DNA from 3 places in the Clostridium swellfunianum genome. Region 2 is predicted to be linked to each of the others. Evidence: riboswitches for the same ligand, from Rfam matches in the RefSeq annotation. Region 2 holds a riboswitch; each other region holds the start of a gene.

Evidence for each region. A riboswitch is a leader RNA that binds a small molecule or an ion and turns the genes downstream of it on or off. The one in region 2 is predicted to bind S-adenosylmethionine.
Region 1: another riboswitch for S-adenosylmethionine. It lies ahead of NBE98_RS20015 (methionine ABC transporter ATP-binding protein); the one in region 2 lies ahead of NBE98_RS20995 (M20 family metallopeptidase).
Region 3: another riboswitch for S-adenosylmethionine. It lies ahead of metK (methionine adenosyltransferase); the one in region 2 lies ahead of NBE98_RS20995 (M20 family metallopeptidase).

The regions. Positions count from the first base shown of each region.
Region 1 covers NZ_JAMOFV010000006.1:4,200,226-4,210,484, forward strand. Annotated here, with positions in the region: gene NBE98_RS19985 (xanthine dehydrogenase family protein molybdopterin-binding subunit) at 1-927, opposite strand, end outside; gene NBE98_RS19990 (xanthine dehydrogenase family protein molybdopterin-binding subunit) at 944-3,190, opposite strand; gene NBE98_RS19995 (ribonuclease H-like domain-containing protein) at 3,317-4,006, opposite strand; gene NBE98_RS20000 (HAD-IB family hydrolase) at 4,021-4,752, opposite strand; gene NBE98_RS20005 (MetQ/NlpA family ABC transporter substrate-binding protein) at 4,919-5,752, opposite strand; gene NBE98_RS20010 (methionine ABC transporter permease) at 5,793-6,449, opposite strand; gene NBE98_RS20015 (methionine ABC transporter ATP-binding protein) at 6,436-7,407, opposite strand; SAM riboswitch class I at 7,533-7,649, opposite strand; gene pflA (pyruvate formate-lyase-activating protein) at 7,778-8,500, opposite strand; gene pflB (formate C-acetyltransferase) at 8,704-10,259, opposite strand, start outside.
Region 2 covers NZ_JAMOFV010000006.1:4,426,847-4,437,105, forward strand. Annotated here, with positions in the region: gene abc-f (ribosomal protection-like ABC-F family protein) at 45-1,664, opposite strand; gene larAH10 (NPN-dependent 2-hydroxyacid racemase, LarAH10 family) at 1,994-3,274, opposite strand; gene NBE98_RS20985 (MetQ/NlpA family ABC transporter substrate-binding protein) at 3,295-4,119, opposite strand; gene NBE98_RS20990 (pyridoxal phosphate-dependent aminotransferase) at 4,225-5,412, opposite strand; SAM riboswitch class I at 5,538-5,639, opposite strand; SAM riboswitch class I at 5,809-5,914, shown strand; gene NBE98_RS20995 (M20 family metallopeptidase) at 6,001-7,200, shown strand; gene NBE98_RS21000 (hypothetical protein) at 7,368-8,114, shown strand; gene thrS (threonine--tRNA ligase) at 8,182-10,119, opposite strand.
Region 3 covers NZ_JAMOFV010000006.1:3,309,976-3,320,234, reverse strand. Annotated here, with positions in the region: gene secA (preprotein translocase subunit SecA) at 1-498, opposite strand, end outside; gene hpf (ribosome hibernation-promoting factor, HPF/YfiA family) at 721-1,257, opposite strand; gene NBE98_RS15630 (ComF family protein) at 1,827-2,474, opposite strand; gene NBE98_RS15625 (hypothetical protein) at 2,471-3,496, opposite strand; gene recD2 (SF1B family DNA helicase RecD2) at 3,516-5,774, opposite strand; gene nagA (N-acetylglucosamine-6-phosphate deacetylase) at 5,967-7,100, shown strand; gene NBE98_RS15610 (hypothetical protein) at 7,158-7,424, opposite strand; gene metK (methionine adenosyltransferase) at 7,595-8,770, opposite strand; SAM riboswitch class I at 8,888-8,988, opposite strand; gene NBE98_RS15600 (hypothetical protein) at 9,112-9,798, opposite strand; gene yyaC (spore protease YyaC) at 9,982-10,259, shown strand, end outside.

The sequences.
Region 1 (10,259 bases), 230 kb from region 2:
TGAATGGGTTGTGTTTCTATACTGCACGAAAGTACTTACAGAAGCATACGCCCCACCATCCATTTTATTTCTTACTTTTATACCTTTAAGCTTACCTTCCTTGTTCGCTACGAGCTGTATTTTGCTTTTTATAGGGTGCCTCTTATAGCTTGATATAATTGATTCCTCTCTGGACGCTACAAATTTACATGGTCTTCCAGTTTTAAACGTACCAAGAGCTGCAAAGCCGCAAGCCTCGTAAACTACATCATCTTTTCCTCCAAATGCACCTCCTACTGTAGACTGTATTACTCTTACTTTGTTACTGCCTAACCCTAAAACCTTGGCAACAATATTTCTAGCAGTTAATGGAGTTTGCATGGGTGAATATATATTAAGCACATTGTCCTCGTAACAAGCCACAGCACCTTCTGGCTCTATATACATATGTTCCTGATGCTTTGTACTAAGTTCTAATTCAACTACAACATCTTCTAAATTCATTGAGACTTGCTCAACATTTTTCTTAAGTACAAGCTTGTTAAACATATCTTCTGAGTCTTCTATATTAAATTTAGGCTTTAAAGCTTCATACTCAACTCTAATTAGCTTTGCAGCTTTATCAGCTGTTTCTTTATTTTTGGCGCAAACTATACATACAGCATCACCTATATATTTAACCTCACCCTTTGAAAGAATTTGATTATCGCAAATTGGAAATCCGTAGCTGTTGTCACCTTCAAAATCCTCAGCCTTATATATTCCAACCACACCTTCAATAAACGCTTTGCTTGTATCAATTGAAGATATCCTTCCAGAAGGTATAGAACTTCTTACTACAGACACATAAAGCATGTTAGGAAATTTGTAATCGTCTACATATATTGCTGAACCTTTAATCTTTTCAAGTCCATCTACCCTGTCGTACTCTTTGCCAATATAATTCATTAAACCTCCTCCATTCTTACCAAGTGTGGCTGTCTCTAAGCAGTATTTTTTCTGCACTTACTGGTAAACTGAAACACCTGTATCCAACAGCATTATAAACAGCATTTGAAATAGTTGGTGCAGGTGCATCTATGCTTATCTCTCCAACTCCCTTCATGCCGAAAACACCTGTAGTCTCATAAGTCTCAACATGCAAAGTTTCAATATCAGGCACATCCATTATGCTTGGAATAATATAAGTTGACATTTTATTATTTAATACCCTTGAGTCTTTAAGCTTTAATCCTTCATAAAGAGCATAACCTATCCCTTGTGCCGCTCCTCCATGTATCTGTCCCTTAAGAGATTGCAGATTAATAACCTTTCCGCATTCAGTAGCAGTTATATATTTAACCACACTAACTTCACCTGTTAGCAAATCAACTTCAACTAATGCCATATGAGCTGCATGCGAATAAATTATATGAGGCAGTCCGTGACCTATCTCGTGCTTATCTTTCGCCACTGGATTATCTGCATAGCATACTGCAATTCTATCCTCCTTTGAAATCGCTTTGCACACAACGTCAAAACTTATATTGCCTTTTCTTCCTTTTATTTTACCTTCCTTAAAACTTAAGTTTTCCTTATTTTCTTGTAATAACATAGCCGCAGCACTAAGCATCCTATCTTTCATTATCTTTGCTGCACCATCTAACGCTTTTCCATATATATAGGTAGTTCGTGAAGCAGAGGCTGGTCCTGAATCTAATGTGAACTTTGAATCTGGTGTGGTGTACTTAATTTTAGACCTATCCATATCGAAATGTTCTGCAATAATTTGAACATAAGCGGTTGTGTTTCCCTGCCCCATGTCCGAAATTCCTCCATAAACAATGAGGCTTCCGTTGCCGCAAAGCTCTAGTTTGGCTTGAGCAAAGTCTGGTATGTTTACTCCTAGACCTCCTCCTTGATAAGAGCATGCTATTCCAAGTCCTCTTTTTTTATTAGGCTTAACATTTTCTAGATACTGCTCTCTATTTTTATATAGTTCCGTTCTTTCTAAAGCTTCCAAGCATTCCTTAAGCCCTGTACTGTATATAAAGGTATGCCCAATACATGAAGTATCCCATTGCTTAATAACATTCAGTTTTCTAAATTCAAGAGGCTCTATATTACATTTTTCTGACAGTATATCCATTTGTGATTCAAAAGCAAAATTTACTTGAGGCACTCCAAAGCCTCTAAATGCTCCTCCAATTGGATTGTTCGTATAAACTGCGAAACCCTCTACGTGAGTATTGTCAACTCTATAAGGACCCGCAAAATGCTCTACCGCAAGATTCAGAACCTCCGCCCCAAGACTTGCATAAGCTCCTTTATCAAAGTAAAGCTTGGCTTCGCAGCCAATTATTGTTCCGTCTCTTTTAGCGGCAGTCTTATAATGCATATAAGCAGCATGTCTATGATAACTTGAATTTATAGACTCAGATCTTTCAAGAAAAATTTTTACAGGTCTTTTGAGCTTTATTACCGCCAAAGCTATCAATAGCTGAATCGTTATACCATCCTTTCTTCCAAAACCTCCTCCAAAAAAAGGCGCCGAAACCCTTATATCTTCCTGCGCAATTCCGAAAGCATAGGAGATTTCCGAAATATCTCTGTAAATAGTCTGTGTGCCTGCCCATATAGCAAGCTTTCCATCTTCGTCTATTTTCCCGAACCCTGCTTCTGTTTCAAGGGGCATATGATCCTGAAATGGCACACTATACTTGTTTTCTATAATTATATCTGCTTCTTTAAAAGCCTTTTCTATATCTCCCTTTGACACTTCTATGTGATGAAGCAGATTTCCACCCTCATGAACCTTTTCTGCTCCTTCACTCAATCCTTTAAAAGGATCTGTTATTATGTCAAGTATCTCATATTCTATTTTTATTTCTCGTATAGCTTCTTCTACAGCCCACTTATTTTCTGCAACTACCAGACAAATAGGGTCTCCAATGCATCTGACCTTCCTTTCTACTAAAATTTCCTGATCCTTATGCACAATTCCGTATCTATTTCTTCCTGGTATATCCTTTGCAGTGTAAATCGCTACAACACCTGGCACTTTCAATGCCCTCTCCAAATCAATACTAAGTATATTTGCATGAGGAATTTCAGCTCTCCTTACACCAAGTATAAGAGTACTCTCCTCGTTGTAGTCAGATGGATATTTATGTGTTCCATCAGCCTTAATTTTTCCGTCTACCCTATTAAACTCTTTTCCAATATATCTCACATAATGCCCCCCTTTATGTAACAGTCAAACCGCTCTAGCTATTTCTACTCTTGTTAATTTATATTAAGGAAGATTAAATATATTACACTTTTAAAAATGGGCAAAAAAAAAGATGCTGTGAAGTTCTTACTCCACAGCATCTTTTTTTTCCGTTTCTTCTTTTTCCTCCACAGCTCTAATAAAACTATTCCAATTTACAAACATATGAAATAGGCTTACCACATCCTGATCATTATAAAGAAGTATTTTTTCTTTCTTTTCTTCAGGCATTCTGTTTACATAATCCTCATCCTGCATAATTTTATGGAAGGTCTTTGCAAGATTTGCGCCGCTTATAAGCTCGCTGTCTCTAGATATACCAAATTCTTTCTCAAGTGCCTTAAGTCCTATAGATGTTTTTCTGACTTTTTCATATTCTTTCTGCAAATCTATACCCTTAAAAATTTCTTCTACATTAAAATCCATCTTATACTTATTGAACAAATAGTTAATAATAGTATAATCATTATTCCCTGAAAAAGTAACGATATATTTCTTTCCAAGCTTAAGCATTTGATCAAAATAGTCCTTAGCCAACACCAATATATCGTAAGCATCATCTTTATTTTCAATCATATATTGAGTAACTCTTAATATTTTATCCTTTTCATCATAATAGCAGCAACCAAATACTCCAACACATATAGGCTTTTTATAGACATAATGCTCCAAATCAAAGAATAGAGCATTCTTATATAAATCTTTTCTATTTTCGATATCTAAGGCAAAACTATTATCAACCTCTCCAATATATATTTCATTTTCTCTAGCTATCACAAAACCACTCTTTCCTAATCAATCTGAATCAAATCTGGGGTCAATTTGTATACCATATCTTTTCTTTCAACAACAATTAAGGATTTTTCTCTAGTTTCCTTGCTCTCCTGTACTTTTTTAATAAGCTCTCTTGTTGGATTTACAAGCACTGGCGCACCTACCAGCTGAAACATTGTAAAATCTCCCGCAGTATCTCCATAAGCATAACTCTTACTTAGGTCTATATTATATTTATCTGCAAAATGATGTATAGCTACTTTCTTGCTCTTGCTGTCCCACATAGGGACAACCTCGCCCGTGTAAAGCTCATTCTTATCAAGCATGTAAACAGCACCCTTATAGTCATCAAATCCGTGCTTTTGAGCCATTTCTCTAACAAGTTCTATAGGGCTGCCTGAAATAGTTATAAGTACATGCCCCTGTTGTTTATGCCACTTTATCCTGTCTCTTGTAAAAGTATAAACTCTGTCACCTTTCTGATTAACTACATTTCTAGCAATAAACTCCACCTGAGACCTATGCAATCCTTTTATTGCTTCAACATATATGTCTGCCATTCTTAATAGATAATTATCATAGTTCCCTTGTCTCTTATCCCATTTCTGATACTCAAGCCTTACATCATTATACCATCTTTCAGGGTCTATTATCTCATATTTAACCAATTTTTTGAATATCTCAGCAATAAGTCCTTCTCTGTAAAGAGTACCATCAATATCAAAAAAAGCTCCTATATTTTTGCTCATTCCTGCCTCCAATACCATGTTTAATAATATAATATTATAAATACGGTAATTATGCTATCAATATTTTGTAAGATATATATTAAGTATAACCAAATCTTTCATTTGTAATGAAAGTAAGAATAAAAAATGAAGAATGGAGAGTAAGAATCTCACATTCTTCATTTTTTTAAAATGCTGGTATTACGCTGCCGTCTGTATACTTATTTTGAAGGAACTGTTTAACCTCTGGTGAAGTTAGCGCCTCTGAAAGTGCTTTGATATAATCCTTATCCTTATCAGACTTTTTTACAGCTAAAATATTTGCAAATGGAGAATCTTTTGCTTCAATTGCAAGTGCATCCTTAGATGGATTTAATTTAGCTTCCAATGCATAATTCCCGTTAATAACAGCTGCATCAACATCATCTAGAGTTCTTGGAAGCTGTGCTGCTTCAAGTTCTTTAAATTTTAAGTTCTTAGGATTCTCAGTAATATCTATAGCTGTTACTAAATCTCCGCTCTTGAGTTTTATAAGACCGGCATTTTCAAGAACTCTTAAAGCTCTTGCTTCATTAGTTGGATCATTTGGTACTGCTATGGAAGCTCCGTCTTTTAATTCAGTTATTGCCTTAACCTTCTTAGAATAAACTCCCATTGGTTCTAGGTGAACTTTAACAGTATAATCTAATGAAAGATTTTTTTCCTTAACCATATTCTGAAGATAAGGCACGTGTTGAAAGAAATTTGCATCTAATTGACCGTCATTTACTGCAAGATTTGGCTGAACATAATCAGTAAACTCTGTTATTTCAAGTTTATAGCCTTTCTTTTCAAGTAACGGCTTAACAACCTCTAATATTTCTTTATGCGGTACCGGGCTTGCTCCGACCTTAATTATCTTTTTTTCGGATGAACCTGTGCTTGTTGGTGTGCCTGACGCCGGAGATGTTTGTTTTGCTCCGCAGCCTGCAAGTCCTGCTGTTAATGCTACAGCTAATAAAATACTTAATGTTTTTTTCATTTTTAAAAACCCCCTCTTTAAAAATATAATATTTTAAAATTTATTTGCTTAGCTTTTTATAAGCTAGATTACCTAAGCCTTGAAGTATCTGAACCACAATAATAAGTATAATAACAGTGTAAATCATTATATCTGTCTTAAACCTTTGATACCCATACCTGACAGCTATGTCCCCAAGACCTCCTGCACCTATGGTACCAGCCATTGCTGAATAGCCAATAACACTTATAACTGTAAGTGTTATTCCAAGGATTATAGATGGAAGAGCCTCTTTTATCATAACTTTAATTATTATCTGCCAAGTACTTGCACCAAAGGATTTTGCTGCTTCAATAATTCCTGGATCAACTTCTTTAAGAGCTGATTCAATAACTCTAGCTGCAAAAGGAGCTGCCCCAATTGTAAGAGGCACTATAGCTGCTTCCCTTCCAATGGTAGTTCCCGCAATAAGCTTTGTTAGTGGAAATATTGCTATCATCAATATTATAAATGGGAAGGATCTTAAAAGATTTATAAAAAAATTCAAAATGCTATTTACTGCTTTATTAGGCTTCAAACCTTTAGCATCTGTTATTACCAAAGCAATAGCAGGAATAAAACCAATAATTACCGCATAAAGAGTTGATAGCAGTACCATGTACAATGTGTCCCATAACCCGGGCAAAAGTATATCTAATAATAATTTATTTAACGGCATCTTTTATTACCTCCCAGCTTACTTCCTGCTTTCTTAAGAATTCGAATATTTGTTTTTCATATCTTTCCTCTACATTTATGACTAAGCTTCCCAAAACATCCTCTCTAAACCTTTCAAGCTTACCCCAAACTATTGAAAAATCTATATCAAGATCTCTAGCCATTGAGGTTATTATAGTCCTTTGACTTTGATCTTTTGGAAAGAATATTTTTATATTTGAGCCTTCACGAGGCAAAAGCTCTTCCTCGCCCATAAGGTCCCTCAATTCATGTGGAGGTTCAAGGAATAAATCTTCAACCACACCAATAGCTTTAACTTCACCGTCTTCCATTAAAGCTACTCTGCTGCACACCTCTTTTATAACCTCCATTTGGTGTGTAACTATAACTATTGTTATATTAAGCTTTTGGTTTATTTCTCTTAAAAGCTGAAGTATTGATTTTGTAGTCTTAGGGTCTAAAGCTGAAGTAGCTTCATCACATAAAAGTATTTTAGGCTGAAGAGCAAGAGCCCTTGCTATTGCAACTCTTTGTTTTTGTCCTCCGCTCAGCTCCCTAGGATAACTTTTCGTCTTTTCCTCCAAACCTACCAGCTTTAAGAGGCTGTGTACTCTCTCCTTTATTTCTTCTTTAGGAACTCTCCATAGCTGCATTGGTAGAGCGACATTTTCATACACATTTACTCTGTTTAATAGATTAAAACTTTGAAATATCATTCCCAGTTCTTTTCTAAATTCTCTTAATGATTTAGTTTTAAGGCTCCTAACCTCTTTATCCATAACAATTATACTTCCACTATCGTAGCCCTCAAGACCATTAAGACACCTAAGCAATGTTGACTTTCCTGCTCCGCTATGTCCAACTATTCCAAAGATTTCCCCTTGCTCTACTTCTAAGCTTACTTCACGAAGCACCTCTGTATTTCCAAAGCTTTTTGAAACTTTACTTATATGAATCATTCATTTCCCCCTTACATACTTATTTAAGAATCCAAATACTATCAATTGATATTAATAACTATTCTAATTAAAAATATAAAAATAAGCCCCGAGAAAACCTCGGGGCTCTATAAGCATTCCGTGTTTCCTCATCTCCCAGTGTTTATAAAACACTGCAGGAATTGGCACCATTGCATTGTTATAATAACAATGCCGGTTGCCGGGCTTCATAGGGCCAGTCCCTCCACCTCTCTAGATAAGTATATCATCAATATTAAATTACTTTAGTTAAATGCAGTAATACTGTGTTCCTGCATTGATTTAATTATATTAACATTTGGTGTATATGTCAATAGATTTTTGCAATTTTTATTTTCATATTTTGCAATTGTTAAGCATATTTAATGAAATCGTTTAGTTGCTTTTCTAAGTCCTTAGTATATTTTTTGTCCATAGGTTCTAAATTTTCTAATCTGTATGGAATGCCAAGTTGCTCATATTTGGAAACTCCCATTGTATGATAAGGAAGAAGTTCAACTTTATCAACATTTTTAATTTCTTTTATAATGCCCTTAAGCTTTTCAATATGCTCTGCAGAATCTGTTATTCCTGGTACAACCACATGTCTAATCCAAACCTTTGTATTAGATTTATCTAATTCTTCAAGAAACTGATCTAGACCATGCTTACTTCTGCCTGTAAGGTTTTTGTATCCAAAATCATCTACATGCTTTATATCTAAAAGTACCAAATCTACATACTTTAGTATTTCAGAATATTCTCCAAAGCCATATCCAGCTGTATCTAACGCAGTGTGTATTCCCTTTTCCTTACAAAGTTTAAGCATTTCCAGCAGAAATTCAGGCTGAAGAAGAGGATCTCCTCCTGAAAAGGTAACACCACCGCCTGAGCGTTCAAAGTATGGTCTAAATCGCATAATCTTTCTTAAAAGCTCCTCTGGAGTCATTTCATTTCCTCCATCCATAGCCCAAGTATCTGGATTATGACAATAAGCGCATCTCAGCTTGCATCCCTGAAAAAACACAACCGTTCTAACTCCCGGTCCATCTACTAGCCCCATACTTTCAATTGAGTGTATTCTGCCTTTTAGCATTTAAATCCCCTCCTTCAGAATTTATTAACTATATTAAAACCACTGTTAATTTAAGGTGGTAATCGTATAAACGAGTACCACCTTAAGCTTTAGAGTTGAGCCCTGCCAGAAGCAGCCTACAATAGTCTGTTGCTCAGCTCAAAGCAAGTGCCTATTTAAGTCTCAGAATTAAGCCCTGCCATAGGCATGGAGAGCCTATTTGATTACATTTTTTCGTGGAATGTTCTGCTTATAACTTCTTTTTGTTGTGATTTTGTTAATCTGTTGAAGTTAACTGCATATCCTGAAACTCTTATTGTTAATGTTGGATACTTCTCTGGGTGTTCCATAGCATCCATTAATGTTTCTCTGTTTAATACATTTACATTTAAGTGGTGAGCATCTTGACCAAAGTATCCGTCCATTATTGATGCAAGGTTGTTTATTCTTGATTCATGATCTTTTCCTAGTGCATCTGGAAGTATTGAGAATGTATTGGATACCCCGTCTTCGCAGCTTGAATATGGAACCTTAGCAACTGAGTTAAGTGATGCAAGTGCACCTTCTAAGTCTCTTCCATGCATTGGGTTAGCTCCAGGTGCAAATGGCTCTCCAGCCTTTCTTCCGTCTGGTGTTGAACCTGTCTTCTTACCATAAACAACGTTTGAAGTTATAGTTAGTATAGATAATGTATGCTTTGCACCTCTGTAAGTTGGAGTCTTCTTAAGTTCGTTTGAGAAGAAGTTAACTAACTCTATTGCTATGCTGTCAACTCTATCATCATCGTTTCCGTATTTAGGGAAATCTCCTTCTACTTCAAAGTCTACAGTTATTCCATTTTCTCTTATAGGCTTAACCTTAGCATACTTAATAGCACTTAATGAGTCTGTAGCAACAGATAAACCAGCTACTCCAAAGGCCATAAGTCTTCCAACATTAGTATCATGTAAAGCTAATTGCGCTGCTTCATAAGCATACTTGTCGTGCATGTAGTGGATTATATTCATTGTATTTACATAAAGCTCACTTAAGTATTCCATAACTTTTACATAGTTAGCTTTAACTTTTTCATAATCAAGAACTTCATCCATTATTGGGTCAATTCCAGGAACAACTTTTATTCCTTGCTTTTCATCAACACCACCGTTGATAGCAAGTAGTAATCCCTTAGCTAGGTTACATCTTGCTCCGAAGAACTGCATTTGCTTTCCAACCTGCATTGCAGATACACAGCAAGCTATAGCATAGTCGTCTCCGTAAGTTGGTCTCATAACGTCATCATTTTCATATTGAATTGAGTCAGTTAATATTGACATTTCAGCGCAGAACTTCTTGAAGTTTTCTGGTAATTGCTGTGACCAAAGAACTGTCATATTTGGTTCTGGAGCTGTTCCAAGATTAATTAATGTGTGCAGGTATCTATAAGAGCTCTTAGTAACAAGAGGTCTTCCGTCTACACCAACACCACCTATTGATTCAGTTACCCAAGTTGGGTCTCCAGCAAATAAATCATTGTACTCTGGAGTTCTTAAATGTCTTACAAGTCTTAGCTTGATTATGAATTGATCAATTATTTCTTGAGCTTGCTCTTCAGTTATTAAACCTGCTTCTAAATCTCTCTCAATGAATATATCTAAGAATGTGCTTGTTCTTCCTAATGACATTGCAGCACCATTGTTTTCTTTAACAGCTGCAAGATAACCAAAGTATAACCATTGAGCTGCTTCAACAGCGTTAGTAGCTGGCTGTGATATATCAAAGCCATAAGAAGCTGCCATAT
Region 2 (10,259 bases):
TTAAGTGCAAACTATAAATATTATAACTTTACAGCTATTAAATTTTAAGCCTTGATTTTATTTTTGTACATGTTAATTTCTCTTGCAGTAAGAAGAAATTTATCATTTACTATCTGTCTTTCTTCTTCTGTCAACTTATCATTGAGCCGTCCACTTATGAAAGCTAACTCACACTCAAGCCTGCTTATAGTATCCTTAATAGTATTATAGTCCTCACTTAAAGCTTCAGCCTTTCTATCATTTTCAATCTTATTTAAGTATTCCTCATATCCACCTAAATAAGTAGTAAGCTTATAGTTGTTAAGCTGCAAAACTTTATTAGACAATCTATTTACAAAGTATCTATCATGAGAAACAAAAAGCATACTTCCCTGAAATTCTTCTAAAATTTCCTCAACCTTCTCTTTTGACACAATATCCATATAATTAGTTGGTTCATCTAATATCAATAAATTTGCAGAAGATAGTATAAGCTTTGCAAAGGCTACTCTGCATTTTTCTCCCATGCTTAAATTCTTAACTTCTTTAAAAACATCATCTCCTTTAAATAAAAGGCACGCAAGCAGAAGCCTTGCTTCCTTTTGAGTTGCTCCGCTTTCAAGCAAATTATCCAGGATACACTTGTCGTAATTTAAATTTTCAAGCTCCTGAGCAAAGTATCCTATCTTAACAGAAGGATTTACAGTTATGATGCCATCGAAATTCTTATCCAATCCATTCAGCATTTTAATGATAGTAGTTTTCCCTGCACCATTATTACCTAATAGAGCAATTTTATCGCCTCTCATAATGCTAAAAGAGGCTTTAGTTAGAATAGTTCTATCACCATAGCTTTTATACAAATTATTACCTTGTACTAGATACCGTGAAAGTTTAGTATTAACAATGCCTTTATTTAGCAATTCAAAGCAAGCCGCTACCTCTTCTTTTGGTTTCTCTACTTTGTTATCCTCAAGCCTCTCAAGCTGCTTTTCCTTTGCCCTCATAACGCTAACATGCTTTTTAGCTTTGCTTCTTGCAAAATCATTCTGACCAGCAGCCTTATGTGCTTTGTCAAACCAATCTTTTCTATCATTTATTACCTCATTAAGGTGTTTTATATCTCTTTGCTGCTTTTCATATTCCTTAAGTTGATTTCTAATCTCTGATTTCTTCTGTAGCTTATAGCTTGTATAGTTTCCCTCATATTGTCTTAGTTCTTTAGACGAAAGTTCCCAAATCTTATTGGTAGTTTTATCTAAAAAATATCTATCATGTGAAATTATAAGTACTGTCTTTCTTAAGTTTTTAATAATGCCCTCAAGCCAGCTTACACTTTCCATATCAAGATGGTTAGTTGGTTCATCTAAAATCAGCACATCATAGTCTTTATTCAACGTTTCACTTAATAGCTGTTTAGTTTTCTCTCCACCGCTTAAATTTGAGAAGTCCTTACCTTCCAAAGCTTCATTCATATAATGAATCTTTAAATTACTGGGACTATATTTGATACTTCCTTCCTCATATTGTTCCAGCCCAGCTAAAAGCTTAGCCAAGGTAGTCTTGCCAATCCCATTTACTCCTATAAGTCCAATTTTTTCATTATTATTTATTCTTCCACTGATACTACTAAATACAATCTTACCTTCATAATCCTTATATAAATTTTCAAAAATAACGTTCATACAATCATCTCCTTTTAAGATTAAATAGAGATGACAGCCAAAAAATAGTAAAGCTGTACCCGTATTGCAGGATACAGCTACAAGCCATATTAAAATTTTGCCTGTGGGAAATAAACCTGTACGTGTTTTTTAACTATCATCTCTTAAAAATGCGCATAGAAATCCCTGCACAATTCTAAGGACTAACTATTTAATTAGTTATTAGTTAAAAAACTCTTAATCATTTCACACCTCATAGTTTATTAATAGTTAAAGTCTAACTTCACCTTCATACTAACATAAACTCCCATATACTTCAATATATATAGTTATTTTTTCTCCTGAGGTATTTAGAGTATCGGAAGTGTGTTTCCTCCAAAAGGCATTAAGGTTATTCTGGGTTTTGAAGAACTTATTGAATATGCTTGCTTCAGAGCTTCTTCAAGTGAAGCTGCTGGAATAAATCCAAGCTCTTCCACCACTTTTTTATCTAGTGCAGATATTAGAAATACCTTTCTAAATTTAGCCAGGTAAGCAGTCTTATAGGCTGCATAACCAGGTACAGTAAAGTTCTTCTTAAGTGCTCTTTCCATGTCTTCTAGACTTTTATATTGAAACCACTCTAAAAATTCTTGCGCTCCAAGACCTTCTATACATTCAGAAGCAATTATCACAGAACTGTTTTCCTTGCTTCCATATATGCAGTTATCCATAGTCTTAACAGTTTGATATAAATTTATATCTTTAGGATAGCCCCCTGCTGATGCAATCATTATATCAGACTGTTCTTCTATTTTTATTCCATAGAGCTCCCTTATGGTGCTGCAGCCCCTTAGCCAAGCCTTTTCAAAATCTCCTGCAACAAACTCTATGAAATTTCCTTCTGCATCAAGTACAGCATTGAAAAGAAAATCCGGATTTACTCTTCTACAGATTTCATTTATATCCTCTCTCATTGGATTGCCTTTAATTTTATTTGAGGCAGCAGCAGGATTTAATCCTGTGCTTTCTCCCTCATAAAAAGTCAGCCGATGATTATGCTGTATTGTTTCAAGTCCCGCCACTCCTGGAACCATGCTTTTTGCCCCGCCCCCGAAACCAGCAAACAAGTGAAAAACAATTCCCCCTGTTAAAATCACTCTATCTGCCTCAAGCACTTTTCTATTAATATAAATTGGAGTTCCAAAGCTTGATTTCCCAAAATAGGAAAGACTATCATCATTAAAGCAGTCATGGTCATATACCTTGACTCTTCTGTAGACTTCACTACCTACTATAAGCTCTTTTTCATAATCAGTTGATGGTCTATGTGTTCCTAATGCAACAAGAACTGAAATATCCTTATCTCTAATACCTATAGAATTAAGGTAATTTACAATATACACTAAAAATTCAGAAGTTTTTATCCACAATCTTGTTATATCACTTACAACTATTAACACCTTATCCCCTTGCTTCACAATTTCCTTTACCGGAGATGTACCTATAGGCTCTTTAAGTGCTTTTTTTACTTCTGAAGCTATATCCACCATTTTAGCTGCCTCCTTTGGAAGCAGCGTGTTTACTATATACTCATCACTAATATTTATTTTTAGCTTTTCTTTGCCATACTTTATTTCGTAAGCTGCCATGGCACTTCCCCCTATCTCTTTTAAAAAGCTGTTATTACAGAACCTTTAAAGGTTTCATCAATAAACTTTTTAATTTCTTGGGATTGATATGCTTCTACAAGCTTTTTAATTCTTTCATCATCCTTATTATCAGGTCTTGCAACTATTATATTTACCCATGGCGAGTCCTTAGGCTCTATAAAAATAGAATCTTTAACTGGATTTAGTTTTGCTTCCATAGCAAAATTGGTATTTATAGCTGCAGCTGCGACTTCTGAAAGCGAGCGAGGTACCATTGCAGCTTCAAGCTCTATAAATTTAATTTTCTTAGGATTTTCAGCTATATCCTGAAGCGTGGCTTTTACGCCAACACCTTCTTTTAGCTTGATTACCTTAGCGGCTTCTAAAAGTATTAATGCCCTTGCTTCATTAGTTGGGTCATTAGGAATTGATACCTTATCTCCCTGCTTAAGCTCATCTAAGCTTTTTATCTTTTGAGAATATGCTCCCATTGGGAAATTCACAGCACTAGCAACTTTAACCAAATTCATCTTTTGGTCTTCATTAAATTTTATTAAATATGGCTCATGCTGATATATATTGACATCTATTTGCTTTTCGAAAAGCTGTTTGTTTGGTTGAACATAATCATTGAATACAACCAACTCTACATTTAAACCTTTTGCTTTAGCGACTTCCTTAACTTTTTCCGCCACTTGCTCATGAGGTCCTGCTGTAACCCCAACTTTTAATGGCGCATCTAATTTTACGCTGTTACCTACACTTGCTGTTTTCTTTGCCCCACAGCCTGTTAATAATACTGCACCTAATACTACTGATAATAAAATTGATACTGCCTTTTTCATTTTTATGCCCCCTTAATATTACTTTTTGCACGTATAGCCTATTACTCTTTACGCATTTCTTATTAAACTTAATTTCACAAATTAAAAATTCACATTATTAAACTCTTAGGACATAATTATGCCTCTTGAAGCTTTTTCTCTAAGGCTTTTTAGTCTTTCTAAAGCAGCTAATAAGGTTTCAGTCTTCTTTGCGAAATGAAATCTAATTAGATGATTTACCTCTTCTTTAAAGAAACTTGAACCTGGAACCGCTGCCACCCCAACTTCCTTTGCCAGCCATTCGCAGAACTCGTTATCCGTAAGGCTAGTGTCCTGAATAAACTCTGATATATCTACCATAATGTAGTAAGCACCTTGAGGAACTGTATATTTTAGTCCAGCTTCATCAAGCCCTTTTATAAACAAATCTCTTTTTTCAGTATAAAGCTCTCTTAGGCTTTCATAGTATTCTTCTGGTAAATTGAAGCCTGAGATTGCTGCTGCCTGAAGCGGAGCTGCTGCACCAACCGTTAAAAAATCATGTACCTTCTTTGCATTATTAATAATGTGTTCTGGTGCTATAATATAGCCCAATCTCCATCCTGTTATGGAATAAGTTTTTGATAATGAACTACAGCTTATTGTTCTTTCAAACATGCCCGGCAAAGCTGCAAAATAAACATGCTCATAAGGCTTCATCACAATATGTTCGTAGACTTCATCAGTTATTACAAAGGCATCATACTCTATTGCAAGATTTGCAATAAACTCAAGCTCTTCTCTTGTAAACACCTTGCCAGTTGGATTTGAAGGATTGCAAAGAATTAATGCTTTGGGCTTTTGCTCGAAAGCTCTTATAAGCTCTTCTCTATTGAAATTGAATTCTGGTGGATACAATGGAACATATATTGGCTCTGCCCCACAAAGAATTGTATCAGCCACATAATTTTCATAAAATGGAGAAAATACAATAACCTTTTCTCCTGGCTCACAAACACTCATCATAGCCGCCATCATTGCTTCTGTACTTCCACAGGTCACTACAATTTCTTTATTAGGATCTATATCTAATCCCATGAATTTTGATTGTTTTTTCGCCAGTACTTCTCTAAGCCCTTGAGATCCCCACGTAATTTCATACTGATGCGGACCTTCATCTGCTGCTTTTTTTAAAGCTTCCACCAATTCTTTTGGTGGATCAAAATCCGGAAAACCTTGAGACAGATTTATTGCCCCATATTCATTTGCGACTCTTGTCATCTTTCTTATGACTGATTCTGTGAATCCATCTAATCTGCTGCTAACTTGCGGCATTTATTAGTCCTCCTTTCTTTTCGTAAAAACCTTGTTGTAAAATAAAAGCTCCTTATCTTTAGAATCGATAAGGAGCACAGGTAAAAAAATAAACCCGTGGAAGGGTTATTATTAACTACTGCCTTCCCTCATCTCTCAGAATAAATCTGCTGGATTTAGCACCGTACATTAAGTATGTGGTTGCTGAAGCTTCATCGGGCCAGTCCCTAGGCTTCTCTAGATAAGGATTATTATTTAATTTTCTTTTTCGTAATTCGCATTACTTGCATTTGATTATATATGCAATTTTTAACATTGTCAACATCATTTTGTAAAACTATCTAAAAATATTTTTTACTTAGTTTATATTGACATATTTGGATATTAGCTTTAATATATTAAATAAATAAAATATATTTCTTATCCAGAGAGGTGGAGGGAACGGCCCTTTGAAGCCTCGGCAGCGGGTTCTAGCGTAGAATACTGTGCCAATTCCAGCAAGCAAAAGCTTGACAGATAAGATAGATTAAGTTTAACAATGTTTAACCTCTTCTTATCTTAAGGAGAGGTTTTATTTTTTATAAAGTATATTCTGCAGGAGGATAAACTATGACTTTCAATTTAGAGGAAATAAAAAATATTATTTTAAATACTATAGATAATCTATCAGAGAAATTTATTTGTATAAGTCACCAAATTCATGAGAAGCCTGAAGTGGGAAATGAAGAACATTTTTCTTCAAAGCTCCTTTCTGATACTTTAGAAGCTGAAGAATTTCAAGTTCAAAGAGGTATCCCTGGACACGAAACCGCATTTATAGCTAGAAAGAAATCAGAAAAGCCAGGTGCTGTAATCGCCTATTTAGCAGAATACGATGCTCTTCCAGGCTTAGGTCACGCTTGTGGACATAACATAATTGGAACCGCAAGCATTGCTGCAGCTATTGCTTTGTCAAAGGTTTTAGACCAAATTGGTGGGGAGATAGTAGTTTTAGGCACTCCCGCTGAGGAAGGTGGTCAAAGCGGAAGTGCTAAAGCTACTTTTGTAAGAGAAAACTTGCTTTCTGGAATAGATGCCTGCATGATGATTCATCCAAATTCAAAAACAACTATTACAGGAAGCACATTAGCCGTAGATCCATTAGATTTTGAATACATAGGAAAGCCAGCTCATGCAGCTGCATGTCCTGAGGAAGGCATAAATGCATTAGATGCTGTTATTTTGCTCTTTAACGGAATTAATGCTTTAAGACAGCATGTGACAAGTGATGTTAGAATTCATGGAATAATAACTCATGGCGGAGATGCCCCAAATATTGTTCCTGAGTATGCAAAGGCTAGATTTTTTATAAGGGCATCAAGTAGAGAAGCCTTAAACAAAGTTACAACCCGAGTAAAAGCTATAGCTGAAGGCGCTGCATTAGCAACAGGTTCAAAACTTAATATTATTGCATATCAAAATCCTGTAGATGATTTCTTGATAATAAAGTCCTTCGATCAAGTTTTTAAAGATAATTTAGAGTCTCTTGGTGTGAAAGTTATAGATAAAGATGTAATTGGGTTAGGTTCCACAGATGCAGGCAATATTAGCCAAGTTGTGCCAACTATTCACCCTTATATAAGCATAGGTTCTGATAATCTATCACCTCACACTATTGAGTTCAAAGAGGCAGCTAAATCTAAAGCTGGTGATGAAGCCTTGCTTATCAGTTCAAAAGTACTTGCACTCACCGGCTTAACCCTATTAACTGACAAGAAAAGATTACAAGTTATCGCACAAGAATTTACTAATTCAAAACAAATGCTTTGATTCTTCTACATAATTTCTTCATAGCATTTTGACGTAATAAACGAACACCAAGTATAAACATCAGTATAATTAAAAAAGTACTTTTATAAAATAGAATAACCGCACCTTGCATCAATTGGAATATTAAGGATGTTATGATAAAATAAATTTTAAAAGGGGCATGTTTTATGAGTAAAAAAATATTGAGAAGTTTAGCAATTAGTTTAACAACACTGTTACTCTTACTAACTGGATGTTCAGATAAACCAATTGTTGTTGAAACACAGGCTAAGTATAAAAGCTATGACTATAATGAATTAAAAAATTATGCACACACAATAGCTTTGATAACTACTACCGATAAATTAACCCCAAAAAATAGCTATATAAAATATAATCTAGATAACACTATTTCTGATTATTATTCTTTAAGAAATATAAAGGTTGATAAATTTTTTAAAAATGAAAATACCTTACCTGAGGAACTTCAGATTGCTGAAAGATGTGTATTAACCAAAAATAATGAATTAATCCACCCAAAAGATTACGAAAATATGAAAAAGGGAAATAAATACATTGTGTTTCTTTGTGATATGAATAACCAAAATTATCCTATTATAGTGAGCTTAAACAATGGCAAAATTGATTTAGAGAATTTTAAACTAAACAAGAGAAGTGATGTGGCAATAAAAAGCCTAATTGAATTTGAGCTAGATAATGTTTCTAATGATTTTAAAGAAAGCATATTAAAAAGCTCCCTTTCAACATCTCAGGTTAACTACAAAGAAATTCAGAATGTCCAAGTTATTAAATCCTTATACGGAGACTTAGAAGTATTATTTCATTATAGTGAAGCTAGGAATACAACATATATTTGGATAAATGGCACACAGTTTGATACCCCAGGAAATATCACATCTAAGTTAAGTAACTAAAGAGCAAGGCTATGGAAGCGTAAATAGTTTTAATAAATCTATTTACGCTTCCATAGCCTTTAACCAACTATCTTTCTTTACTTTCAATTTCCTTAACGATTCTATCTACAAATGCCTCTAAAGCAATTGCACCTTCATCGTCATTCTTTCTGCTTCTTACAGATACAGTATTTTCGGCAGCTTCCTTTTCACCTACTACAAGCATGTAAGGTACTCTTTGCATTCTTGCTTCCCTAATCTTATAGCCTATCTTTTCAGCTCTGTAGTCTGGCTCAACTCTAACTCCCTTAGCTTGAAGAGTCTTAGTTACCTTTTCTACATAGTCATGATACTTTTCTGATATTGGAAGTACCTTAACTTGAACTGGTGCAAGCCATGTTGGGAAGGCTCCTGCATATTTTTCAATAAGCATTGCTAAAGTTCTTTCGTAGCAGCCTATTGAAGTTCTGTGAATGATATATGGGAATTTCTTTTCTCCATCCTTATCCACATAAGTCATGTCAAATCTATGAGCTAGTGAGAAGTCTATTTGTATAGTTATTATTGTATCTTCTTTTCCATGAACGTTCTTAAACTGTAAGTCAAGCTTTGGTCCATAGAAAGCAGCTTCCCCTATAGCTTCCTTGTAATTGATGCCTAAGTTGTCTAGTATATTCTTCATCTTAACCTGAGTATCTTCCCAAGCTTCTGGATTATCTATATACTTTTCTTTATTTTCAGGATCCCATTTGGAGAATCTATAAGATATATCCTCTTTAATCCCTAGAGTATCCATCATGTAGTTAACTAAGTCAACTACACCCTTGAATTCTTCTTCAAGCTGGTCTGGTCTAACTATTAGGTGTCCTTCAGAAATTGTAAACTGTCTAACTCTTATAAGACCGTGCATTTCCCCTGAGGATTCATTTCTAAATAGTGTAGAAGTTTCACCATATCTAAGAGGAAGATCTCTATAGCTTCTTTGTTTAGCTTTATAAACTTGGAATTGGAATGGACAAGTCATTGGTCTTAAAGCCATAACTTCATCGTCTTTTTCCTCATCGCCAAGTACAAACATCCCTTCCTTGTAGTGATCCCAGTGTCCCGAAATCTTGTATAAATCACTCTTAGCCATTAATGGAGTTTTAGTTAAAAGGTAGCCTCTTCTTTCCTCTTCATCCTCAACAAATCTTTGAAGAAGCTGAACTACTTTTGCTCCCTTAGGCATAAGTATTGGAAGTCCTTGACCTACTTCTTCTACTGTTGTAAATAATTCTAGTTCTCTTCCAAGCTTGTTGTGGTCTCTCTTCTTAGCTTCCTCAACTCTTGTTAGATACTCTTCAAGCTCATTCTTTTTTGTAAAGGAAGTTCCGTAGATACGGCTTAGCATCTTGTTCTTTTCGCTGCCTCTCCAGTAAGCTCCTGCTACTTGAGTTAGCTTGAAGGCTTTAACAAACTTTGTGTTCATCAAATGAGGACCTGCACAAAGATCAACAAACTCACCCATTTTGTAGAAGGATAATACTGCATCCTCTGGAAGATCATTTATAAGTTCAACCTTATAAGTTTCTCCCATGTCGTTCATCAGCTTTAACGCTTCTTCTCTTGCAAGTTCAAATCTTTCAATCGGAAGCTCTTCTTTAACTATCTTCTTCATTTCAGCTTCAAGCTTTTCTAAATCTTCAGCTGAGAATGAACCTTCTTTATCAAAATCATAGTAAAAACCTTCTTCAATAGCTGGTCCTATAGCTAATTTAGCTTCTGGAAATAGCCTTCTAACTGCTTGAGCTAATATATGCGTTGTAGTGTGTCTGAAGGCTTTCTTACCCTCTTCATCGTTGAAAGTTAATATACTTAACTCGCAATCCTCGTTAAGCTCAAATCTTAAGTCAACAGTTTTTCCATTAACGCTTCCTGCAGTAGCAACTCTTGCTAAGCCTTCGCTTAAATCCTTAGCAACATCTATTACTGATATGCCAGCTTCATATTCTTTAACTGAGCCGTCTTTTAGTGCAATTTTTATCATATTTGTATCTCCTTTCATATTGTCAGTTACTTGTTTTTCTATACATGCGAAAAGTTAAATTGTTATCTTTTAAAAAAGTTAAGTTGTTAAAAAGTTAAATTGTTATCTTTTTATTCTGCGAGAATTTAGACAAATCAAAA
Region 3 (10,259 bases), 1.1 Mb from region 2:
TTCTCTTCTCTGATCATTATTTAAGTCGTGAAGAATTACGCCAATACTTAAGCCGAGGAATTCATAAACCTTTCCCATCCACTCTCTATCTCTGTTAGCAAGATAATCGTTGACAGTAACAACGTGTACACCTTTACCTGATAAAGCATTTAAGTATGTTGGTAAAGTAGCAACTAAAGTCTTACCTTCACCAGTTCTCATTTCCGCAATTCTACCTTGATGAAGTACAATCCCACCTATTAGCTGAACTCTGTAATGCTTCATTCCAAGAACTCTCCAAGCAGCCTCTCTACAAACTGCAAAAGCTTCTGGAAGGATATCCTCTAAAGTTTCTCCCTTAGCAATTCTATCCTTAAATTCCTGAGTTCTTCCCCTAAGTTCATCATCACTAAGACTCTGCATTTTAGAATCAAGTGCTTCTATCTTATCAACTATTGGAAGTATCTTCTTAACTTGTCTTTCACTATAACTTCCAAACACCTTATCAAGTATTCCCATGTTTTTTCATCCTCACTATCCTATTTAAATTAAAATAAAGCCGTAAAACTACTGAAAAAATAAATTTTTATTATTTTCAATATACTTATACTTTATTGATTATATCACCTAATGAAATTGCATTCAACTTTTATGAATTTAATTATACAATATTAACATTTTTTTTACTAGTTTTTTACAACATTTAAGGGCATAAGCTTTTAAGCCCATGCCCTTATATTTTTAAAATTCAGGTTCAATCAAACCATAATTACCGTCTTTTCTCTTATATACTACATTTACGTCTCCACTTTTATCATTAGAGTATACAAAGAAATCATGTCCTAAAAGATCCATTTGAAGTACAGCCTCTTCTGCAGACATTGGTTTTACTGCAAACCTCTTTGTTTTAACTATTTGTGGTTCTCTTTCTTCGTCATCAGCAAATTGATATGCTGGTATGCTGTTATATTTTAGTGGAACATTAACGTGGTAGTTTCTCTCAAGTCTTTGTTTATGTTTAACCATCTGTCTTTCAAGCTTATCACTTACTATATCTATTGCTGCATACATATCAGTATTTGCTTCCTCACTTCTAAGTAAAACACTATGGAATCTTATAGTTACTTCTATTATTTGCCTTGCCTTTTGAACACTTAATGTAACAAAGGCTTCTTGTTCATTTTCAAAGAATTTATCCAATCTTGAAAGCTTTTTTTCTACTGCATTTCTTAAACCCTCTGTAACCTCAATATTTTTTCCTAATATATTACACTTCATACAACACAGCCCCTCTCTACCTATATTAGGTATTAATATACTGGTTTTATAGCTTACTTTAGTAAACTACAATTTATGCTTTTCTTTGGTTTAATTTATTAATTTAATTTTATAACTATTTTGGACAAATAACAACAGCAAAATTTCAAATTCACAAAATATTAAACAAATTTTCATAATTATTATTTAACATCTTTTATTTGAAGAGACGTCTTTAAGGAGCTTTACTTTTTTTATATTCCCTATAATTATATGTACTTTTGAAATTTATATCCCTGACAGCTATTAACAGAAGCTTTTTCAAAAAATTTAAAAAGCTTAAGTTAAAATTAATTCAACTTAAGCTTTTTAAAAATTAAGTTAGCTGACCTGGTCTTTGACCCCACACTCGCCTGCTGGAGCTTTTGCTACCCGGACTTAACCTCTCACTACTAACCCTCTCGCTTTTCACGGCAGGACTTAAATCTAAGCCGCACCATGCTCATTAAAACTTTGTTTAACTTACGTGGATCGTTTTGCCTGCGACTGGCATCGACTTTCAACCACAGACCTAACTTAATATATTTTTATTATAGCTTACTTTTTGCAACAGTCAAGACTGTAACTTTATCAGCTCCGCATTTTAATAATTCCATGCAGCAGCAAAATGCCGTAGCACCAGTAGTTACAACATCATCAACAAGTAAAATTTTCTTATTTTTTATTAAATCTTTATCTATCGATTTAAAACATTTGCTTACATTTTCCCATCTGTTTGATGCATCTAATCCAATTTGATCTTTTGTACTTTTTATTTTTTTTATAAGTTTCTTTGCTGGCTTATGCACTGCATTTGCTAAAGAAACAGCCAAGAACTTCCCTTGATTAAATCCCCGTTTAGTTAAAGCACTTCTGGTCATAGGCACATAAGTTATTAAGTCATAATCTATAACATTATTTTTTAAAAGCCTAATTAAAAGCTCTACCATAGCTTCACCGCTTGCAAAGTCACTCTTATACTTTAGTCTTCGTACAAGTTCCAAAATTGCACCAGAGTAATAAGTCGCGCTGTAACACTCGATTTCTTTACACTCATGTTTTATGCTAAAACTTTTATTATAAAATTCTATTTTTTTATAGCAGTCTTTGCAGATTAATTCTTCAAAAAAATTATCGGCACTACATAAAACACAGTCTTCTTTTTCACTGTAAACTACGCTCAATAAGCTTTCTTTCAAAAACTTAATAATCCCATTTCCCATGCTTCTTTATTGAAGTATCTGATTATATTTCTTGCTTTATCCATATCATAGCTTTCGGTGTTAGCCAAAAATATAACCTCTGAAGCTCTAAGCTTATCACTTCTTCCTGCCTTTCCGCAAAAATAAATTAAACTTTTGTAATCAAAAGCTAAATCATCTGCTTTATAAACTACAACATCTGTATCTTCAAGACTAACAAATCTGTCCTTGTAATCATTTGTTACTAGAATTGTCCTTTTAATTTTAGCAAAGTTATAAAGTACTTTATCATCACTCTCACCATTAACATAATACATAATACTTCTGCTTAAGCTGCTTCTAAAATTGCAAAGATATGAAAAGACATTTTGTACTGCTTCGCTGCTTGGAACATAAATGACGACCTTTCTATCATTCTCTACAGAGAAGTTTAAATAATCATAAACCATATAAGGAATTTCTCTTCTTAAATCAAGCCTAGTTAGTACATAACGCGGCTCACCTAAAGGTCTTCTATTTTCCCTTATCGGAAGAACTATATCTCTTTGATTTTTAAAGACACTTTCTACTGCAAATGCTATCATTTTTCCTTTATCATTAGTACATTTTGTTAATAAGTCCATTATTTCAAAGTTATTATATCTCGGAAAGCTGCTAATATCATCGTAAATAACCAAATCATAGGTTTCCTTAATTCTAACTGCATTCCTATAATTGCTTACAGTAAGAGTTGAGTTTACAGGAGCTACACCATTTCTAACATAGCTATACTCTCTAAAAGAAGAGTGTTTCTTTATCAGGCTTAAAATTTCAATATTATTATCTACTTCCTCTGTGATATATAAAGTCTTCTTGCCAGTTTCAGCAAAATGAATTATTATCTTTAAAAACATCGATGGTAAACTATATGGGGCTGCAATAACATTTAATGCTTTCTCTTTGCCATAGCTCCAACTCACAATGCTTTCACTTACTTTATCTTTATAACTTACAAAGCTTGATGTTTTGTATGTTATCATATCCTCATTCCCCAATTCACTAAATTTCTTTGTTGGTGTTTAACTCATCATTATTAAAAGCATCATTATTTATTATATCCGATATTCTCCATCTTAGTGCTGAATATCTTTCAAAGCTTCTGTTATTGCTTATCATAAACTGAACTGCCTTTATAGAACCAACAATTACTACCATTTGCTTAGCTCTAGTAATACCTGTATATAAAAGGTTCTTATTCATTAAAAGAGGTGGTCCCATGAAAGCTGGCATAATAACTACAGGGAACTCGCTTCCCTGGCTTTTATGAATTGTAACAGCGTAAGCTAGGTCCAGCTCATCTAAAAAGTTATTTTCATATATAACTCTTCTTTCTTCGTCAAACACTACAATTACAACACCATTTTCCTCATCTACTCTCTCAATATAACCCACGTCTCCATTGAATACACCTACACCTTCATCTTCACCTTCTCCAAATACTCTAGTCCACTTAATGGTATAGTTGTTCTTAATCTGCATAACCTTGTCGCCTACTCTAAAAGTAATCTCTTTATACTCTTTTTCAGCCTTTTCTGGGTGCCTTGGATTCAAAACATCCTGAAGCTTTTTATTTAGATTGAAAACGCCAAGATTCCCCTTTCTCATAGGTGAAAGAACTTGAATATGCTGCGCTTTATTCCATTTAGAATTAAATTTCGGGAGCCTTTTATCTATAAGGTCAACAACAGTATTCAGTATTTCATTAGTATCCTCACTTCTTATAAAGTAAAAATCCTTATTCTTTTCATTCAAAAGGGGCATTTCGCTATTATTTATCTTGTGCGCATTTACTATTATCATGCTTTCTTTAGACTGTCTAAATATATGTTTAAGCCTGACAACCTTAACACATTTACTTTCGATAATATCCCTAAGTACATTTCCTGGGCCGACAGATGGAAGCTGATCTACATCTCCAACTATAATGATTCTAGTTCCCATAGAAATTGCTTTAAGGAGGCTGTTCATAAGCATAATATCAATCATAGACGCTTCATCTACAATTACGACATCACATTCTAATGGTGAGGATTCATCCTTTATAAACTCTTCTTCTGATTCATCCTCGCTAAAGCCGAGTTCTAAAAGCCTATGTATGGTTTTAGCTTCTCTGCCAGTAGCTTCACTCATTCTCTTAGCAGCTCTTCCAGTAGGTGCGGCCATAAAAACTCGCATTCCAGCCTTTTCAAAAATACCGGTTATACAATTTATTATAGTAGTTTTTCCTGTTCCAGGACCGCCTGTTATTACCTCAATTCCATTTTCCACTGCTCCCACAATAGCTTCTATTTGAGATTCTGCAAATTGAATATTGTTCTCTCTTTCAAACTGCTTCACCTCAAAGCTTACATCTGTATTTATAGGCTGATATTCACTATAAGCTAAAGTAATTATTTTTTTTGTAACACTAAGCTCGCAATAATAAAAAGGCATTGTAAGCACGCACTTTTGTTTATCAATTACATCTACCTTAAGCTTTCCTTCTAGCGCGTTACTATAGATAACTCTTTCCATATCCTCGTTAGCTACTCCAAGAATACTTCTTCCTTCCTTAAGCAACTGTTCCATTGGCATATAAGTATTACCTAATGCACAAAACTCATTAATAATATAATTTATGCCACTACTAATTCTAAAGTGAGAGTTAGGTTCTACACCCAGACTTCTAGCTATCTTATCCGCAGTTTTAAACCCAATTCCTGATATTTGTTCAGTTAAAACATATGGATTTTCTTTAACAACCTCTATAGAAATTTCCCCAAATTTTTTATATATTTTAACGCATTGATTTGGAGTAACCCCGTAAGTCTGCAGAAAAATCATTATATTTTTCACTTCTTTTTGAGTGGAATAAGAATCTCTTATAACATCAATTTTTTTCTCCCCTATTCCTTCTATTTCCTGTAGTCTATTTATATCATTATCCAAAATTTCTAACGTCTTATTACCAAACTTCTCTACAATCTTTCTTGCTGTAACCGGTCCTATACCTGAAATTACACCTGAAGCTAGATACTTTTCAATACCTTCTATTGTATTTGGCACTATTTCTTGACAACTCTCAACCTTAAATTGTTTGCCAAACTGAGGGTGAACGACCCATTGTCCTAAAAGTTTTAAATTTTGCCCTTCACTTAAGAAAGGTATGACTCCTACAATTGTAGTTCTTTCATTATTACCAGCTATATGTGCTATAGCGTATCCGTTTTCTTCGTTTTGAAATACTATATCTTCAACTACGCCCTGTATCTCTGGCATATAATCTCTCCTATACTTTAGTTATAAATGTAATTATAACAATAGAATACTCCTTTGCAAGTAAATTCTCAAGTTTTATAAACATATAAGCCTTGGTATTTGCTGTATTCTCTATTTAAATATGACATAAACTATGTTATATTGTTAATTATAAACAGATTGTAATTTATGATATATACGGAGGTAAGCTTTATGATTATAAAGAATTGTAAGATTATTTTTCTCGATAAAATTGAGAATGGTTCTGTCTTAATTAGAAATGGTAAGATAGAAAAAATAAATCCAGAAGAAAATAATGACGAGGAAGTAATAGATGCACAAGGAAGTTACCTATCCCCCGGTTTTATCGATGTTCACATACATGGTGCTGGCGGCTTCGATACAATGGATGGCACTGTAGAGGCAATAAACGCAATTTCCAAAATAATAGCTGGCTACGGAACAACCTCATTTCTTCCAACAACAATGACTTGTGCCCTAGATGATATAAAAAAATCAGTAGAAGCTGCTGCAATATGCATGAGGGAAGGAACTGATGGCGCTAACGTATTGGGCGTTCACCTTGAAGGACCATATATAAGTCCTAATATGATAGGTGCACAGAATCCTAATTATGTAGAAACACCTGCTATTGATACTTTTAAATATATTGTTGGTCATAATATATCAGCTATTAAAAGCATAACACTTGCTCCTGAAGTTGAAGGTGCTAAAGAACTGATCCAATATGTTACTGGTCTTGGAATAGTGGCTTCAATGGGACACACTAAAGCATCCTATAAAGAAGCTATTGACGGAATAAAATGGGGAATTGGCCACTCAACCCATCTATACAATGCTATGACTCCACTTAATCACAGAGAACCAGGGGTTGTAGGAGCTATTTTTGATACAGACATAACAACTGAAACTATATCGGATGGAATTCACATAAGTTATCCTTCTTTAAGAATTGCCTATAAACAGAAAGGCTTTGATAAAGTTCTTCTTGTTACAGACGCAATGATGGCTTGTGGAATGCCTGAAGGCAAATACTCACTAGGTGGTCAAGACGTTTTTGTTAAAGATGGAGCTGCAAGACTAAAAGAAGGAAACCTTGCAGGATCAATACTAACATTAGACAAAGCTATAAGAAATATTTACAAGAATAATAGCTATGCTCTTTATGACATTGTAAAGATGGCTACTTATAACGGTGCAAAGCACTGTGGTGTATCTGATAAAAAGGGTCTTATTAAGGAAGGCTACGATGCTGATTTAGTATTGTTCGATGAAGATATAAATATACAAAAAGTTATTATATCAGGAAAATTCTCAAAAGTGTAAGCTATATTTAAAACAACTAGTTATCCAGAAAAGATATATCTAGATAACTAGTTGTTTTTATTTACGTTGAAGATATGAACTTAATCCTTTTTCAAATATATATGAAATAGTCGGCACTCCTATCAATACTATTAAAATGGCTGTTCCTGCGCCGGGATTACCACTGTAGGCTCTAGACATTGTGTTTACAAAATTTATAAAAGTATATACCGACAGCAAAGCTGTTCCAATTATTATTGCTGCTGATATCATCAGTAATCTCGAAAAACAAATTCTTATAAAATGGAAGACTTTTATCATTTTTTTGCTATATGAATAAAACATATCATCACCTCTTTTAGTTCGTATAAGCTATAAATATTGCTATTATAATTTTCAACAGATATATAGTAAAATATTCATTTTTTAAGCTTATCTGTAATAACGCCCTCAATTAAACAGTTATTCCTATAAAGAATATAAGACTGCTGATTCTATCAGCAGTCTTATACCTATTATAAATACTTCTTAATTTCTTCTACCTTGTCAAGTCTTTCCCATGGAAGATCAATATCAGTTCTTCCAAAATGGCCATAGGCAGCTGTTTGTTTGTAGATTGGCTTTCTTAAATCCAAGTCTCTTATTATAGCAGCTGGTCTTAAGTCAAACACCTTGTTAATTATATCTATGATCTTTTCATCTGAAACTTTATTAGTTCCAAAAGTTATAACTTCAATTGATACTGGTTTTGCAACTCCTATAGCATAAGCAAGCTCAATTTCAAGCTTATCGGCTACACCCGCTGCAACTAAATTTTTAGCAACCCATCTTGCAGCATAAGCAGCTGATCTGTCTACCTTTGTTGGATCTTTTCCGGAGAAAGCTCCACCTCCATGTCTTCCATATCCACCATAAGTATCAACAATTATTTTTCTACCAGTAAGACCTGAGTCTCCTTGTGGACCACCAATAACAAATCTTCCTGTTGGATTTATATAGTATCTGGTCTTATCATCAAGAAGATTAGATGGAACTATCTTTCTAATTACGTTCTCAATTAAGTCTCTCTCTATTTCCTCACGAGTAACGTCTGGATTGTGTTGAGTCGAAATAACTATTGTATCTATTCTAACTGGCTTATCATCTTCGTATTCTACTGTAACCTGAGTCTTTCCATCAGGTCTTAAATAAGAAAGTGTTCCATTTTTTCTAACTTCGGAAAGTCTTCTTGCAAGTCTGTGAGCCATTGCTATCGGAAGAGGCATAAATTCTTGAGTTTCATTTGTAGCAAACCCAAACATCATACCCTGGTCTCCTGCACCTATAGCCTCAATCTTGTCCATTTCGCCTTTCTTAGATTCTAGAGCTTCGTCAACTCCCATAGCTATGTCAGATGACTGCTCATCTATTGATGTAAGAACAGAACATGTATCACTGTCAAAACCATATTTTGCTCTAGTATAACCAATATCTTCGATAGTTTTTCTAACTACTTTAGGAATATCAACGTAGCAGTTTGTTGATATTTCCCCCATAACTAAAACCATACCAGTAGTTACAGCTGTTTCACACGCTACTCTGGCATTAGGATCTTGAGCAAGTATTGCATCTAGCACTGAGTCTGAAATCTGATCACAAATTTTATCTGGATGTCCTTCTGTAACTGATTCAGAAGTAAATAATCTTCTCATTCCAAAATCTCCCTTCTGTATGTATAAATTATTATTAACAAATTAATAAGCCTATACCTAAGCTGTCTTTTGCAAAATAAAACCTCTTCTACAAGAAGAGGCACGTATATAACGTATCACTTATCTTGCAAGCTTTATGCTGCGGAATTGGCACCTTAGTTATCTAACCGGTTGCCGGGCTTCACAGGGCCAAATCCCTCCACCTCTCTTGATAAGAGCAATTATTCTTATTAAATTCGAAAATATAATACCATAGCACAAAAAAACTGTCAATAAAATTTCTCTTTATATCTTCAATTTTCTACACAAAACTATAATTTGATAATACTTTCTAAAAATTATTACTTATTAAGTTTTATGCTTATGTCCTTTATTTTCTCAAATTCCTTATCGGATAGTCTATCTCTTAAAAGATTAACTGCATTCTTTGCATTGACATCGTTTATAAATTGAAGATATGTATTTATTTTTTCTTGATCTAAAGGTGACAATTTCTTAGATAGCGTACGTATTCGCTCCTTATCCTCAGCTGTAAGCTGGTATTGAGTCATAACCTTGAATACTGATACATCTTCATTATTTTTATTTTCGCTGTTGGACTTAGTTTCACTTTTACTCTTTGGTGCTTTAGCTATACTATTTAAATCTATAGGTGTTTGATCGTTTGCAGATTGTCGTATTTCTCTTTCTTCAAGGTATATTTTTTCAAGCTTGCTTTCCTTAGCTTTATCACTAACTTTCATAACAGTTAAAGGATAAAGCTTTCCTTCAGACTTCTTAACATTATTTTTATTTGTATTATTATTCACTGCAATTTCAGAGTTTTGCTTAACATCTTCATATATGACCTTGGGCTTTTTATTATTTTCTAATATTAATGCAATTTTACTATTTTTAGCACTATTTATAACTTGTCTTGCTTTTACTCTACCTATTTCAACCAAATCATATCCGCTTACATAAATCATAACAGAAACATAAATCAATGTGAAAACAATAATTATTATAGAACCTATTTTTTTACGCATGGAAATCCCTCCTATTAGGGTATTATTCCATTATTTATAAATTTTATTCAGTTTTTCTTATATTCCATGTACTTTCCACATATATATTATTAATAAGTTTATAACTGACGAATTAAACATAATAAGGAACTGAACAATTAATAATTGTTCAGAGCATAATAAGCAGGACAGGGAGGTTATTTCTTGAGCAAGATAAAAACACACTTTACAAATCCTTTAGCCTATTACGAAATTGCAAACTTTATAAAAGACTATATGGATGAGAATACAATTATAGTGTGCATTGGTACAGATAGATGTATTGGAGATTGCTTAGGTCCATTAGTTGGAACATTTTTAAAACAAAGTTTTTTCCCGTTTCCCGTGTTTGGAACAATATCAGAACCAATCCATGCCTTAAATATAGATAAAAGACTTAACGAGATTAAAAACGCTTATCCTAATGGAAATATCATCGGTAT